4 regions of the Mycobacterium sp. E2238 genome follow, and region 2 is predicted to be linked to each of the others. Evidence: predicted binding sites of a transcription regulator. Region 2 holds the regulator's gene; each other region holds the start of a gene.

Evidence for each region. The regulator LexA, encoded in region 2, represses DNA repair genes until DNA is damaged. The targets are predictions, from matches to a motif close to CGAACANNTGTTCG.
Region 1: a site for LexA is predicted at 1,968-1,981, ahead of ruvC (crossover junction endodeoxyribonuclease RuvC). Genes of this name have one in related genera too.
Region 3: a site for LexA is predicted at 1,365-1,378, ahead of recA (recombinase RecA). Genes of this name have one in related genera too.
Region 4: a site for LexA is predicted at 1,173-1,186, ahead of cofD (2-phospho-L-lactate transferase). Genes of this name have one in related genera too.

What each region holds. Positions count from the first base shown of each region.
Region 1 covers NZ_LZKF01000192.1:13,691-16,894, forward strand. Annotated here, with positions in the region: gene ruvB (Holliday junction branch migration DNA helicase RuvB) at 1-803, opposite strand, end outside; gene ruvA (Holliday junction branch migration protein RuvA) at 800-1,399, opposite strand; gene ruvC (crossover junction endodeoxyribonuclease RuvC) at 1,396-1,950, opposite strand; gene A5711_RS17625 (DUF4178 domain-containing protein) at 2,132-2,743, shown strand; gene A5711_RS17630 (DUF2617 family protein) at 2,753-3,204, shown strand, end outside.
Region 2 covers NZ_LZKF01000083.1:6,771-9,974, reverse strand. Annotated here, with positions in the region: gene A5711_RS06965 (peroxynitrite isomerase) at 1-264, opposite strand, end outside; gene nrdR (transcriptional regulator NrdR) at 302-766, opposite strand; gene A5711_RS06955 (LysM peptidoglycan-binding domain-containing protein) at 868-1,362, opposite strand; gene lexA (transcriptional repressor LexA) at 1,653-2,351, shown strand; gene A5711_RS06945 (LGFP repeat-containing protein) at 2,375-3,204, opposite strand, start outside.
Region 3 covers NZ_LZKF01000062.1:6,700-9,903, forward strand. Annotated here, with positions in the region: gene recX (recombination regulator RecX) at 1-237, opposite strand, end outside; gene recA (recombinase RecA) at 203-1,255, opposite strand; gene A5711_RS05010 ((2Fe-2S)-binding protein) at 1,559-2,224, shown strand; gene A5711_RS05015 (flavodoxin family protein) at 2,269-2,895, shown strand; gene A5711_RS05020 (DUF3046 domain-containing protein) at 2,899-3,117, opposite strand; gene A5711_RS05025 (hypothetical protein) at 3,137-3,204, opposite strand, start outside.
Region 4 covers NZ_LZKF01000241.1:879-4,082, forward strand. Annotated here, with positions in the region: gene A5711_RS21755 (DUF3499 domain-containing protein) at 1-126, opposite strand, end outside; gene A5711_RS21760 (metallopeptidase family protein) at 300-722, shown strand; gene A5711_RS21765 (WhiB family transcriptional regulator) at 736-1,074, opposite strand; gene cofD (2-phospho-L-lactate transferase) at 1,427-2,428, shown strand; partial or broken gene A5711_RS21775 (coenzyme F420-0:L-glutamate ligase) at 2,425-3,204, shown strand, end outside.

The DNA of each region.
Region 1 (3,204 bases), on a different contig from region 2:
GCCCGGTCCAACCGGTCCAAGCCGAGTTCGTCGACGTCGTAGACCGCCAGCGCCGACTTCGCGACGTCGCGGGTGATCACCCCGTCGGCGCGGACCTCGGCGAAGTCCCGGACCCGGCGCAGGAGCCGGTTCGCGATGCGCGGCGTGCCGCGCGAGCGCCGGGCGATCTCCTCGGCCGCCTCGGCGCCCAGCTCGATACCCAGAATCCCGGCGGAGCGGGCCAGCACCCGCTCCAGCTCGGCGGGCTCGTAGAAGTCCATGTGTGCGGTGAAGCCGAACCGGTCGCGCAGCGGGCCGGTCAGCGCGCCGGACCGGGTGGTGGCGCCGACCAGGGTGAAGGGCGCGACCTCCAGGGGGATCGACGTCGCGCCGGGACCCTTGCCCACCACCACGTCGACCCGAAAGTCCTCCATGGCCAGGTACAGCATCTCCTCAGCGGGCCGCGCTATGCGGTGGATCTCGTCGATGAACAGCACGTCGTGCTCGACCAGGTTGGACAGCATGGCGGCCAGGTCGCCGGCGCGTTCCAGCGCGGGGCCCGACGTCACCCGCAACGACGTCCCGAGTTCGGCCGCGATGATCATGGCCAGCGACGTCTTGCCGAGCCCGGGCGGACCCGACAGCAGGATGTGATCCGGTGTCCCACCGCGGTTCTTGGCCCCCTCGATCACCAGTTGGAGCTGTTCGCGCACCCGCGGCTGGCCGATGAACTCTTGCAGCGAACGCGGCCGCAGGCTGACGTCGATGTCCCCCTCCCCGACGGCCAGCGCCGGGGACAGCTCGCGGTCGTCGTATTCGCTCATCGGGACTTGCCCAGCAGCGACAGCGCGGCGCGCAGGGCGCCCGACGTCGTCGCGTCCTGCTCGGTGGCCAGCACCTTGTCGGTGGCCTCTTCGGCCTGCTTGACGGCGAAGCCGAGACCGACCAGGGCCTCCACCACCGGGCCCCGGACCGCGTGCCCGTTTACCCCGGATGCGCCACCCGGAGCGCCCGCCGCGACGGCACCGACCTTGTCCCGCAACTCGAGCACCATCCGCTCGGCGCCGCGTTTACCGATCCCGGGCACCCGGGTCAGCGCCGTGACGTCGCTGTCGTGCAGCACCTGCCGCAGCGCCGCGGCGTCGTGCACCGCCAGCGTCGCCATGGCCAGCCGTGGCCCCACGCCCGACACCGTCAGCAGCGTGAGGAACAGGTCGCGGGTGTCGGAGTCGGTGAACCCGTACAGCGTCATCGAATCCTCGCGCACCACCATCGCGGTGATCAGCCGGGCCTCGGTCCCGGTGCGCAGGGTCGCCAACGTCGACGGTGTCGCGTTCACCCGGTAGCCGACCCCGGCGGCCTCGATCACCGCATGGTCGAGCGCCACCTCGAGCACCTCGCCGCGCACCGACGCGATCATCGTGCGGCCTTCAGCTTCGCTAGATACTTGTGCCGCTGCTGCTCGGCCAGCGCCTCGGCCGCGGCCATCCGGGCCATCATCGGCGCCCTCCAGCAGTGACAGATCGCCAGCGCCAGCGCGTCGGCGGCGTCGGCCGGCGTCGGTTTGGCTTGCAGCGCAAGGATTTTGGTGACCATCGCGGTGACCTGGGCCTTGTCGGCGGCGCCGTTGCCCGTCACCGCGGCCTTCACCTCGCTCGGGGTGTGAAAGTGCACGTCGATGCCGCGTCTGGCGGCCGCGAGCGCGACCACCCCGCCGGCCTGCGCGGTGCCCATCACCGTCGAGACGTTCAGCTGGGAGAACACCCGCTCGATGGCCACGACATCCGGTTGGTGGGTGGCCAGCCAGTGCTCGACGGCATCGCTGATGGCCAGCAGCCGATGGGCTAACGGCGCATCAGACGGGGTCCGCACCACGTCGACGTCGAGCGCGACAACGTTTCGCCCGCGCCCGGTTTCGACCACCGACAGTCCGCATCGGGTCAGTCCGGGGTCGACGCCCATCACGCGCATTGCCCGCTCCCACCTGTAGAACAGCTGTTCGATACCCTAGCGGCCGGGGCCGACGGCTCCGCGGAGGACACGCGGCTTCGCCGCCGATTCCCGGCTCGGGACGTTACAGCGCCGAACCCGCGCAAAAGCTGTTAGCTTTACCCCACGTTCGCTCAAGCAATGTGGCAACGGAAGGGTTCGCGTGGGATCACTGCTGGTCATTATCGCGATCGTGCTGTTCATCGCGTCAATCGTGGTGTTGGTCATCGCTTTGCGGCGGCCCAAGCAATCGGCCCCGCCGCGCGGACGCCAGGATCCCCTCTCGTTCAACGCGATGCCCGAGTTCGGGCCCCGGCAACTCGGCCCCGGCGCGATCGTCAGCTACGGCGGCGTCGACTACGTGGTCCGCGGATCGGTGACGTATCGCGAGGGCCCGTTCGTGTGGTGGGAACATCTGCTGGAGGGCGGCGACCAGCCGATCTGGTTCAGCGTCGAAGAGGACGACGGGCGCCTCGAGCTGGCGATGTGGGTCAGCCGCAAGGACGTCCAGCTGCAGCCGGGCGACTCCTACGTCGTCGACGGGGTGACGTTTCACGAGTCCGAACGCGGTCGCGCGTCGTTCACCACCGAGGGCACCACCGGCCTGCCGGCGGGTGGCGAGATGGAGTTCGTCGACTGCGCCAACTCCGACGAGTCCGCGCTGCTCTCGTTCGAGCGCTGGGCGCCGGGCATGCCGTGGGAGGTTTCGACCGGCAAGCCCGTGCTGACGGGCGAGCTCACCGTGTATCCGGCGCCCCCGCCGTCGACCCCCTAGGGCGCGTCGGTGCCCCTTCATCAGCTCGCCGTTGCGCCGTCGGACGTCTCCGGGCAGAAGCTCGGACTGGCGCTCAACGCGCCCGCACCCCTGCCGCTGGCGGACTGCCTTCTGCACCACCCGGGCGGCGGCGCCCTGCGGCTGGGGGTGCTGGGTGCATCGCACGTCGTCACCGTCGAGCACGGCGCGGGCCGGTTCTCCGAAGAGGTCTCCTGCACGGCACGCGGCCTGGGCGTCGACCTGCCGGAGCGCACCGCCGCGCCCGGCTACTCCCTGCAATCCCGCACCGACTCGTACGACGAGGCGGCCTTCCGCCGCTTGGCGCGTGAGCTTCGTGACCGGTGCGCGCGGGAAAAGGGTTGGCTCGGTGGCACTTTCCCCGGCGACGACGCCGCGCTGACCGCGTTGGCCGCCGAACCCGACGGCGCCGGCTGGCATTGGCAGACCTGGCACCTCTACCC
Region 2 (3,204 bases):
GATGCCGCTCGGGTGCGCCAGCACCAGCTCGACGTGACCGGGCTGCGGCACGCGAAGGTATCCGGTCTCGGCATGCAACGGCTTGCCGTCGGGCGCCTTGGTCTTTTGCGCGTAGGCCAGAAACGGCTTGCCGACGTGAGAGAAGACCACTTCTTCGAGGTAGTCGAAGGGCTGGATCGTCGGGTATTCGCCCGCACCCTGGCCGGCCCAGGTTCCCAGGAGTGGTGCCAACGCCTCGAGGTCGGGATGCAACGCGGTGGGCATGAAAACGAGCCTAGCCGGGACGGCTTGAGCCCGGCCGTCAGCTCGGCGTTGTCACCTGGCGGTGTTCGCGCAGTGCCTGGATCTCGCGCTCGAAATCGGCCGCGGACTCGAAGGAGCGGTATACCGACGCGAACCGCAGGTACGCCACTTCGTCGAGGTCGCGCAGCGGGCCGAGAATGGCAAGCCCGACCTCATGACTCGCGACCTCCGGGGAACCCGCGGCCCGCACGGTGTCCTCGACCTGTTGGGCCAGCAGGTTCAGCGCGTCATCGTCCACCTGGCGACCCTGGCAGGCCCGGCGGACACCGCTGATGACCTTTTCCCTGCTGAAGGGTTCGGTGACTCCACTGCGCTTGACCACCGCGAGAACCGCGGTTTCCACGGTCGTGAAGCGCCGCCCGCACTCGGGACACGATCGGCGGCGACGGATGGCCTGACCTTCATCGGTTTCCCTCGAGTCGATCACCCGGGAATCGGGATGACGGCAGAACGGGCAATGCATGGCCGCTCCTTCGCCGTGCCGACAAACACCAGGTACCGCAGCACGAGCGTACCCGTGCGCTCACCTGCGCGGCGAATGCAGCCGGCCCGCGAGGGCGGTGGTCAGCCCACCGGGGCGATCAGCGTTTGGCCCGCCACCAATGTCGGCGAGTTCATGTCGTTGAGTTCGCGGATGCGGTCGGCAACCTGACGCGTCGGCGCATCGGGCGCCACCCGGTGAGCGACGTCTTGCAGCGACTCCCCCGCCTCGACGCGGACCACGGCCAACCGGTCGGGTACGTGAGCGGCCGAACTCCCGGCGCCGCCGTTGAGCACCTGACCGACGTTCCCGACCAGGCCCAGCCACAGGGTGATCGCGCCGGCGGCCAGCGCCAACCAGACGGTGGTGGCCACCGTGACGGGCCGCTTGCGATGAGGCGCGGCCGACATCGCGACGCCGGTGCCGTAATAGCGCGTGGGTGCGCCCGCCGGCCTCGACGGACCGGGCCGGCGCGAACGGGCCAGCCCGTCCCGGCCGTAACGGAGCCCCTGGACCGGCCCGTTGACCGGACGACGAGGGCTGCTGGTACGCGGCGCCAGCGTGTGGATGGTTGTCATCTGCGTTCCTCCGGTCAACTTGATTCGCTCAGCTGTTCGACTGTATCGCTCGTGTGTTCGAAATCCGAACATGTGAGCGAAGCGTGTCGCACGAGTCGAACGCTAGACCACGCCACCGACAAGTCCGTGGTCGCTAGAGCTGACATGCGGCTGAAATACCCGATCTGCCGAAGAGTTACACCTTTGTGATTAATCGCGTCTGCGGGCGGTTTTGCGGCTACCCCGGGAGGGCGACACGCTAGTCGAACACATGTTTGATTCTCGGCCGTAGTGGGGTTACATTCAGAGCCATGAGCGACAGCAACGACACCTCATCGGCCGGCGCGGACGGTCGGCTGCACGCCGTGGATTCATCGCTGACCGAACGGCAACGCACCATTCTGAACGTCATTCGCGCGTCGGTCACCAGTCGCGGTTACCCGCCGAGCATCCGGGAGATCGGCGACGCCGTCGGCCTGACGTCGACCTCGTCGGTGGCCCACCAACTGCGCACCCTGGAGCGCAAGGGATACCTGCGCCGCGACCCGAACCGCCCGCGGGCCGTCGACGTCCGCGGCGCCGATGACGAGGTGGCGGCGCGTACCACCGATGTCGCCGGCTCGGACGCACTGCCGGAGCCGACGTTCGTTCCGGTCCTCGGGCGCATCGCGGCCGGTGGCCCCATCCTCGCCGAGGAGGCGGTCGAGGACGTCTTCCCGTTGCCGCGTGAGCTGGTCGGCGAGGGCACGCTCTTCCTGCTCAAGGTCGTCGGCGACTCCATGGTCGAGGCGGCGATCTGCGACGGCGACTGGGTGGTGGTGCGCCAGCAGAACGTCGCCGACAACGGCGACATCGTGGCGGCCATGCTCGACGGGGAAGCCACCGTGAAGACGTTCAAGCGCGCGGGCGGTCAGGTCTGGCTGATGCCGCACAACCCGGCCTTCGACCCCATTCCCGGCAATGACGCGACCGTGCTGGGCAAGGTCGTCACGGTGATCCGCAAGGTCTAGCCGGTCGGGACTTTCGGGCGGGCCTAGTCCGCCTTCACGAAGCCGTTGGCCTGCGCCACTTCTTCGCTGGACAGCCAGATTTCGGCGAGCGTGTCGTGGTAGAGCTCGCTGCCCGGCGTGTAGTACAGCCCGAAGCGGGCGCTCGCCTTGATCGGATACCCGTCGGGCACCTGATAGGGGTCGTCGAGCGGTAGGTGGATGGTCGGACGCCCGGACGGGCCGGCTCCCCCTGCGGTGTCCTCGTCGTCCGTGGCCGCGTGCCTCCCGCTGCGTTGCTCGGCCGCGGCGGCGGCCGCCGCCGTCGGCACGACGGTTTCCGGGCCGGCGACCTCGGGAGCGGCGGCCTCGGCGACGTCCGTGACCGCAACATCCGGATACTCGGCCTGGGGAGCGGCGACGTCGGGGTCACCCGCGTCGAACTCGGGGTCCGGGGGCGTGCGCGCCGCGGCGACGTCGAGGTATTCCGCCTCCACATAGTCGTCGTCCCCGCGGGGGGCATCTGCGTAGGCGGACTCTCGCTCCTCGTCGGCGTATTCGACCTCGGCGTAATGCTGGTCTGCGTATTCCTCGTCGGCGTAATCCGAATCGGCGTACTCGGATTCGGCGTATTCGGTTTCCGTTTCGGGGTAGCCGGCCTCCGACAGGGCCGCCGGCGACACCGCCGAGAAGGAGTCGGTATCCACCGCGTCGGGGTCCTGCTCGAATGAATCCTCGTCCGCGCCGGCGCGCCGCCAGCTGACCCGACTCGCGGCCTCGGGCGCTTCCTGCTGACGCGCGAAATGCTCGGTGGTGACGTCGTCGCGTCCCCACTCCTGGTCGGCACCGGCGTCGTAACCGGTATCGAGGTCGCGAG
Region 3 (3,204 bases), on a different contig from region 2:
CGCCCGGCGGGACTGCACCCACTGTTCGGCGAAATCGCTGTCGTCGACCAGGCCAACGGCGGCGAGCCGGTCGAGCACGGCATCGCTGACGTCTTCGGGGTAACCGCGTTTCGCCAGCTGGCCGTGCAGCTCGGCCCGGGTGCGCGCCCTCGCGGTGAGCAGGCGCAGGCACAGCGTTCGCGCCTGCTCCTCGCGAGAGGGCTCAGAAATCGACGGGGGCGGGCAGGACGCTGTCATTTGAGGGGTCATCGGTCACGACCGCGCCAATGCCGAGCTTCTCCTTGATCTTCTTCTCGATCTCGTTGGCCACCTCGCCGTTTTCCATCAGGAAGGTGCGGGCATTCTCCTTGCCCTGACCGAGCTGCTCACCCTCGTAGGTGAACCAGGAACCGGACTTGCGGATGAAGCCCTGCTCCACGCCCATATCGATCAGCGAACCCTCGCGGCTGATCCCCCTGCCGTAGAGGATGTCGAATTCCGCCTGCTTGAACGGCGGCGACACCTTGTTCTTGACGACCTTGACCCGGGTGCGGTTACCGACCGCGTTGGTGCCGTCCTTGAGCGTCTCGATTCGGCGCACGTCCATGCGCACCGACGCGTAGAACTTCAAAGCCTTACCGCCCGTGGTGGTTTCCGGGCTGCCGAACATCACCCCGATCTTTTCCCGCAGCTGGTTGATGAAGATCGCGGTGGTTCCCGAATTGTTCAGCGCGCCAGTCATTTTCCGCAGCGCCTGGCTCATCAGCCGGGCCTGCAGACCGACGTGGCTGTCCCCCATCTCCCCCTCGAGCTCCGCGCGCGGCACCAGCGCCGCCACCGAGTCGATGACCAGGATGTCCAGCGCGCCGGAGCGGATCAGCATGTCGGCGATCTCGAGGGCCTGCTCCCCCGTGTCGGGCTGGCTGACCAGCAGGGAATCGGTGTCCACGCCCAGCTTCTTGGCGTAGTCCGGGTCCAGAGCGTGCTCGGCGTCGATGAACGCCGCGACGCCGCCGGCGGCCTGGGCGTTGGCCACCGCATGCAGGGCGACGGTGGTCTTACCCGAGGACTCCGGGCCGTAGATCTCCACGACCCGGCCGCGGGGCAGGCCGCCGATGCCCAGGGCCACGTCCAGTGCGATGGATCCGGTCGGGATGACCGAGATCGGCTGACGCATCTCGTCGCCGAGACGCATCACCGAGCCTTTGCCATAGCTCTTTTCGATCTGGGCCATCGCCAGTTCGAGAGCCTTCTCGCGGTCGGGGGCTTGCGTCATGGTGCCTCTCCTATAGTTCGGTGTGTTCGGTGACCGGTATCGGTCGGTTGGCCGTGACACTAGAGAAGGCCACCGACAAGTTGACTCACCGAACGTTCCCCACAGTAGCCGAACACCTGTTCGATTCAAGCGGACACGCCGAGGCCCACCACACGTATGGCAACATCTGCTATCGAAAGGCGCCGACGGGCCAAGTCTCAGGGGACCGGAGCGAAGCCAGGGCGGCCCGCCACTGTGTGACCGCCGGCGCTTCCTCACCCACCACCGGGGCGGATCTCCCCTGAAGAGCTTGGTTTCTCATTAATGGACATCTCCGCTGAGCTGGCCGAAATATCTTGCTACAAAGGGTTTTTCGCGTTGCCCGTGGGTGGCGATGCGGCGGGATGGCATCCGGTCGGGCGGTCCTACGCCGACGGCTGCACCGACCTGATCGACGCCACCGCCAAGCGCTATCACACGACGGAACTGCGCGTCGCCGCCTCATTGGTTCACCTCGGCCACGCCAGCCGCCTGTGGTCGCCCGTGCTCGCATGCGCGCTCGGTCACGGCGTCGTCCCCGACCTCAGCGACTTGCAGCGCGCCGACGACGGGGCGCAACTGCGGCTGCCCGCGCCCGTCGGGATCCCCGCCGACTCACCGGGGGTGCTGTACCGGGTGGTGGTGCAACAGCACATGGAGCCGCTCGCCGCCGGCCTGCGGGTCAAGCTGGCGCCCGCCCTGCTGGCGGGCAATGTCGCCTCCGCGCTGACCGGAGCCGCGCGGGCCCTGCTCGCGGCGCGGCCCGACCTCGGCCCGCGGATCGCCGCGATGACCCATGCGCTGCTGGGTACCGGCGCACTGGCCGGATCCGGTGTCACGGGCCCACACCTGAGCTTCAAACGCCGGAGTTGCTGCCTCTTGTATCGGCTGCCGGGCCGGTTCGTCTGCGGCGATTGCGTGTTCGAGGCGCCCCCGCCGAAGCGGGCTTAGGCGTCGCGTCGTTTGCCCTTGTGGTGCAGGGGTATCTGACCGTCATGTCCACAACCGCACCTCCATCCCTGCGCGCCCTCGCGTTGACCTGCTCGTTGAAGAAGAGCCCGGAGCCGTCGAGCACCGAGCTGATCGCCGATCAGGTGCTGGCTCAACTGCGCAAGGCGGGGGTCGACGGCGACAAGGTGCGCTGCGTGGACCTGGCGCTGCTGCCCGGCGTGGAAGCCGACATGGGGCCGGGCGACGAATGGCCGGGGCTGCTGGCGAAGATCACCGCGGCGGACATCGTCGTGCTGTCGACGCCCACCTGGGTCGGCCACATGTCCAGCGTCGCGCAGCGCGTGCTGGAGCGCCTCGACGCCGCGATCTCCGACAAGGACGACGCCGGACGGCCCCGGATGGTCGGCAAGGTGGCGCTGGCGGCGGTCGTGGGGAACGAAGACGGCGCACACAAGATCGTCGCCGACCTCTTCCAGGCGCTGAACGACATCGGATTCTCGATCCCCGCTCAGGGGTGCACGTACTGGAACGGCGAGGCCATGCAAGGGACCAACTTCAACGACCTGGACGAAGTGCCCGAAGCGGTGGCCGCCACCACCGCAACGGCGGCCCGCAACGCCGCCCACCTCGCGGCCCTACTGCGGCAGAACGAGTACCCGCCCTACGAATAGGCGTCACCACTGATCGCGCGGCACGTCGAAGTCGACGCACAGGGCCCGCCACACGTCGCGAGGCTCGGCCCCGTCCTCGATCGCCTGGGCGGCGGTGCGGCCGTCGAAACCGCTCAGCACATGGTCCGCGAGCACCGAAGAGCCGTACGCCGCACCGAATCGCAGGACGACGCGTTCGTTGAATTCCGTTAGCCGCACGCCAGCAAGATACCCACCGGGCAGCGATCGGACACCGGCCGCGTTACCGCCAGCTGGCCGGTAGGTCGATCAGGTGATTGGGGCAGAAGTCCTGGACGGCCTCGGACATGG
Region 4 (3,204 bases), on a different contig from region 2:
GGAATGCGGTTCCCGCGCGGTCGCCAACGGGCCTACGACTGCCGTCGAGTCCGAGTAGACGAACGTCAGGGTCGCCACGGCGTAGTGCGGGCACCCGGGCCGGCAACAGCGACGGGGAACGTTCACGAGCGAAAGGCTATCGTGCGGAAACGCCGTCGAAGCGCCGGACACGCGCAACCGGCCGGCCCCCGATGTGCAACCGTTACCATCGGCGCGTGGGCGATTCGCGCAGCTCCCCGCGGAGGGATCGGTCCCAGGGCCGATTCGCTTCCCATCGGTCCTCCCGGCGGGGCCGCGATGTGCGCGGCCCGCTGCTGCCGCCGACGGTGCCCGGCTGGCGCAGCCGGGCCGAGCGATTCGACATGGCGGTGCTGGAGGCCTACGAACCGATCGAGCGGCATTGGCAGGCCCGCCTGGCCGACCTCGACGTGGCGGTCGACGAGATTCCGCGCATCGCCGCCAAGGATCCCGACAGCGTGCAGTGGCCGCCGGAGGTGATCGCCGACGGGCCGATCCCGCTGGCACGACTGATCCCGGCCGGCGTCGACGTCCGCGGCAACGCCACACGGGCGCGAATTGTCTTGTTTCGCAAGCCGATCGAGCGACGGGCCAAAGACACCGTCGAGCTCGGTGATTTACTGCACGAAATCTTGGTGGCCCAGGTGGCCATCTACCTTGATGTAGAGCCGTCGGTCATCGACCCGACGATCGACGACGAATGACGCTGGCGCGGCGTTAGATAATGCCGCGCTTGAGGCGGCGGCGCTCGCGCTCGGAGAGACCGCCCCAAATGCCGAAGCGCTCGTCATGCTCCAGGGCGTACTCCAGGCACTCGTGGCGTACCTCGCACCCCAGGCAGATCTTCTTCGCCTCCCGGGTGGAACCGCCCTTCTCCGGGAAGAAAGCCTCGGGATCCGTTTGGGCGCAAAGCGCCCGGTCCTGCCACTGGTCCGCAACGGGCGCCGGCATCGGCTCGGGCTCGAATGCGACTGGCGCATCAGGAACCACGGTCAGGTGCGGCCGAACGGGTCGGACCGGCGCTGAGACGATAGGGGTGTGCGGCGTGCTCGCCATGACTCCTCGAAGATGTTCGTAAGACATACGGTCGTCCGCCTCCTCATTTTGATTGGGAGAGTGAGTGGTTCCCACTTTTCTGATGTGTACAGACAATTCGAACAAGTGATCGAATCTCGGTCTGCGACACCGGAACCGGCCGGCCAACCGGGAAATGACACTGTTGTGATTAGACACGGGTTAATCTGCCGGGTCAAGCATTACGGCGCATTTCCATACCATCTCGTGACCGAATTACGGCGTTTCCGTTGTTTTGCGCATTCGGCGTGTCGATCACACCGCGCGCGACTACGCTTAAGGGCCGCGTAACGGCCCCGCCACCGCACAGTCGCCGGGCAGTACTGTCGTCCACGTGAAGGTCACCGTTCTGGTCGGTGGGGTTGGCGGCGCCCGCTTCCTGCTGGGGATTCAACAGTTGCTCGGGCTGGGGCAGTTCGAAACGCAACAGCACCCAGACGCGGGAGCCGGCAACCACGAACTTAATGCAATCGTCAACATCGGCGACGACGCCTGGATTCATGGACTGCGGGTCTGCCCGGATTTGGACACCTGCATGTACACCTTAGGTGGAGGGGTAGACCCGGAGCGAGGGTGGGGTCACCGCGACGAAACCTGGCACGCCAAAGAGGAATTGGCGCGCTACGGCGTGCAGCCGGATTGGTTCGGGCTCGGCGACCGGGATATCGCCACCCACCTGGTGCGCACCCAAATGCTCAACGCCGGCTACCCCCTCTCGCAGATCACCACGGCGCTGTGCGATCGCTGGCAACCCGGCGCCCGGCTGCTGCCCGCGAGCGACGACCGCTGCGAGACGCACGTGGTGATCACCGATCCGGACGACGGCACCCGGCGGGCGATCCACTTCCAGGAGTGGTGGGTGCGCTACCGCGCCGACGTGCCCACGCACAGCTTCGCGTTCGTCGGCGCCGAAAAGGCCACCGCCACAAGTGATGCTGTCGCGGCCATCGCCGACGCCGACGTCATCCTGCTGGCACCCTCCAACCCGGTGGTGAGCGTCGGCGCCATCCTGGCCGTCCCCGGCATCCGGGCGGCGCTGCGCTCGGCGACCGCCCCGGTCGTCGGCTACTCGCCCATCATCGGCGGAAAACCATTGCGCGGCATGGCCGATGCGTGCCTGTCGGTGATCGGGGTGGAGTCCACCGCGGAGGCGGTCGGCCGGCACTACGGGGCGCGCCGCGGCACCGGGATCCTGGACTGCTGGCTGGTGCACGAGGGCGACCACGCTGACATCGAGGGGGTCGCGGTGACGGCCGTGCCGCTGTTGATGACCGACCCGAAGGCGACGGCCGAGATGGTGCGCGCCGGGCTCGAGCTCGCGGGCGTGGCCCCGTGACCGAACACGGCACCGGATCCACGATCGAGATCCTGCCCGTCGCCGGACTGCCCGAATTCCGTCCCGGCGACGACCTGAGCGCCGCCCTGGCCGCGGCCGCAGCCTGGCTCCGCGACGGCGACGTCGTGGTGGTGACGAGCAAGGTGGTGTCCAAGTGCGAGGGCCGGCTGGTGCCGGCGCCGCAGGACCCCGAGGAGCGCGACCGACTCCGGCGCGAGCTGGTCGATGCCGAGGCGGTGCGGGTGCTGGCGCGCAAGGGCCGCACCCTGATCACCGAGAACCGCATCGGTCTGATTCAGGCGGCCGCGGGTGTGGACGGATCCAACGTGGGCCGCGACGAACTGGCGCTGCTGCCGGTCGACCCGGACGGCAGCGCCGCGGCGCTGCGCGCCGGGCTGGCCGACCGGCTCGGCGTCGACGTGGCCGTGGTCATCACCGACACGATGGGCCGCGCGTGGCGCAACGGCCAGATCGATGCGGCGGTGGGGTCGGCGGGTCTAGCTGTACTGCACGGCTATTCGGGGACAGTCGACCGCCACGGCAACGAGCTGGTGGTCACCGAGATCGCGGTCGCAGACGAGGTGGCGGCGGCGGCGGATCTGGTGAAGGGCAAATTGACCGCCATGCCGGTGGCCGTGGTGCGCGGCCTGCCAAAGAATCTCGTGGCCGACGACGGGTCGACGGCCCGGCAACTGTTGCGGCCCGGCGAGGAAGACCTGTTCTGGCTGGGCACGGCCGAAGCGCTCGACATGGGGCGCCGGCAGGCGCAGCTGTTG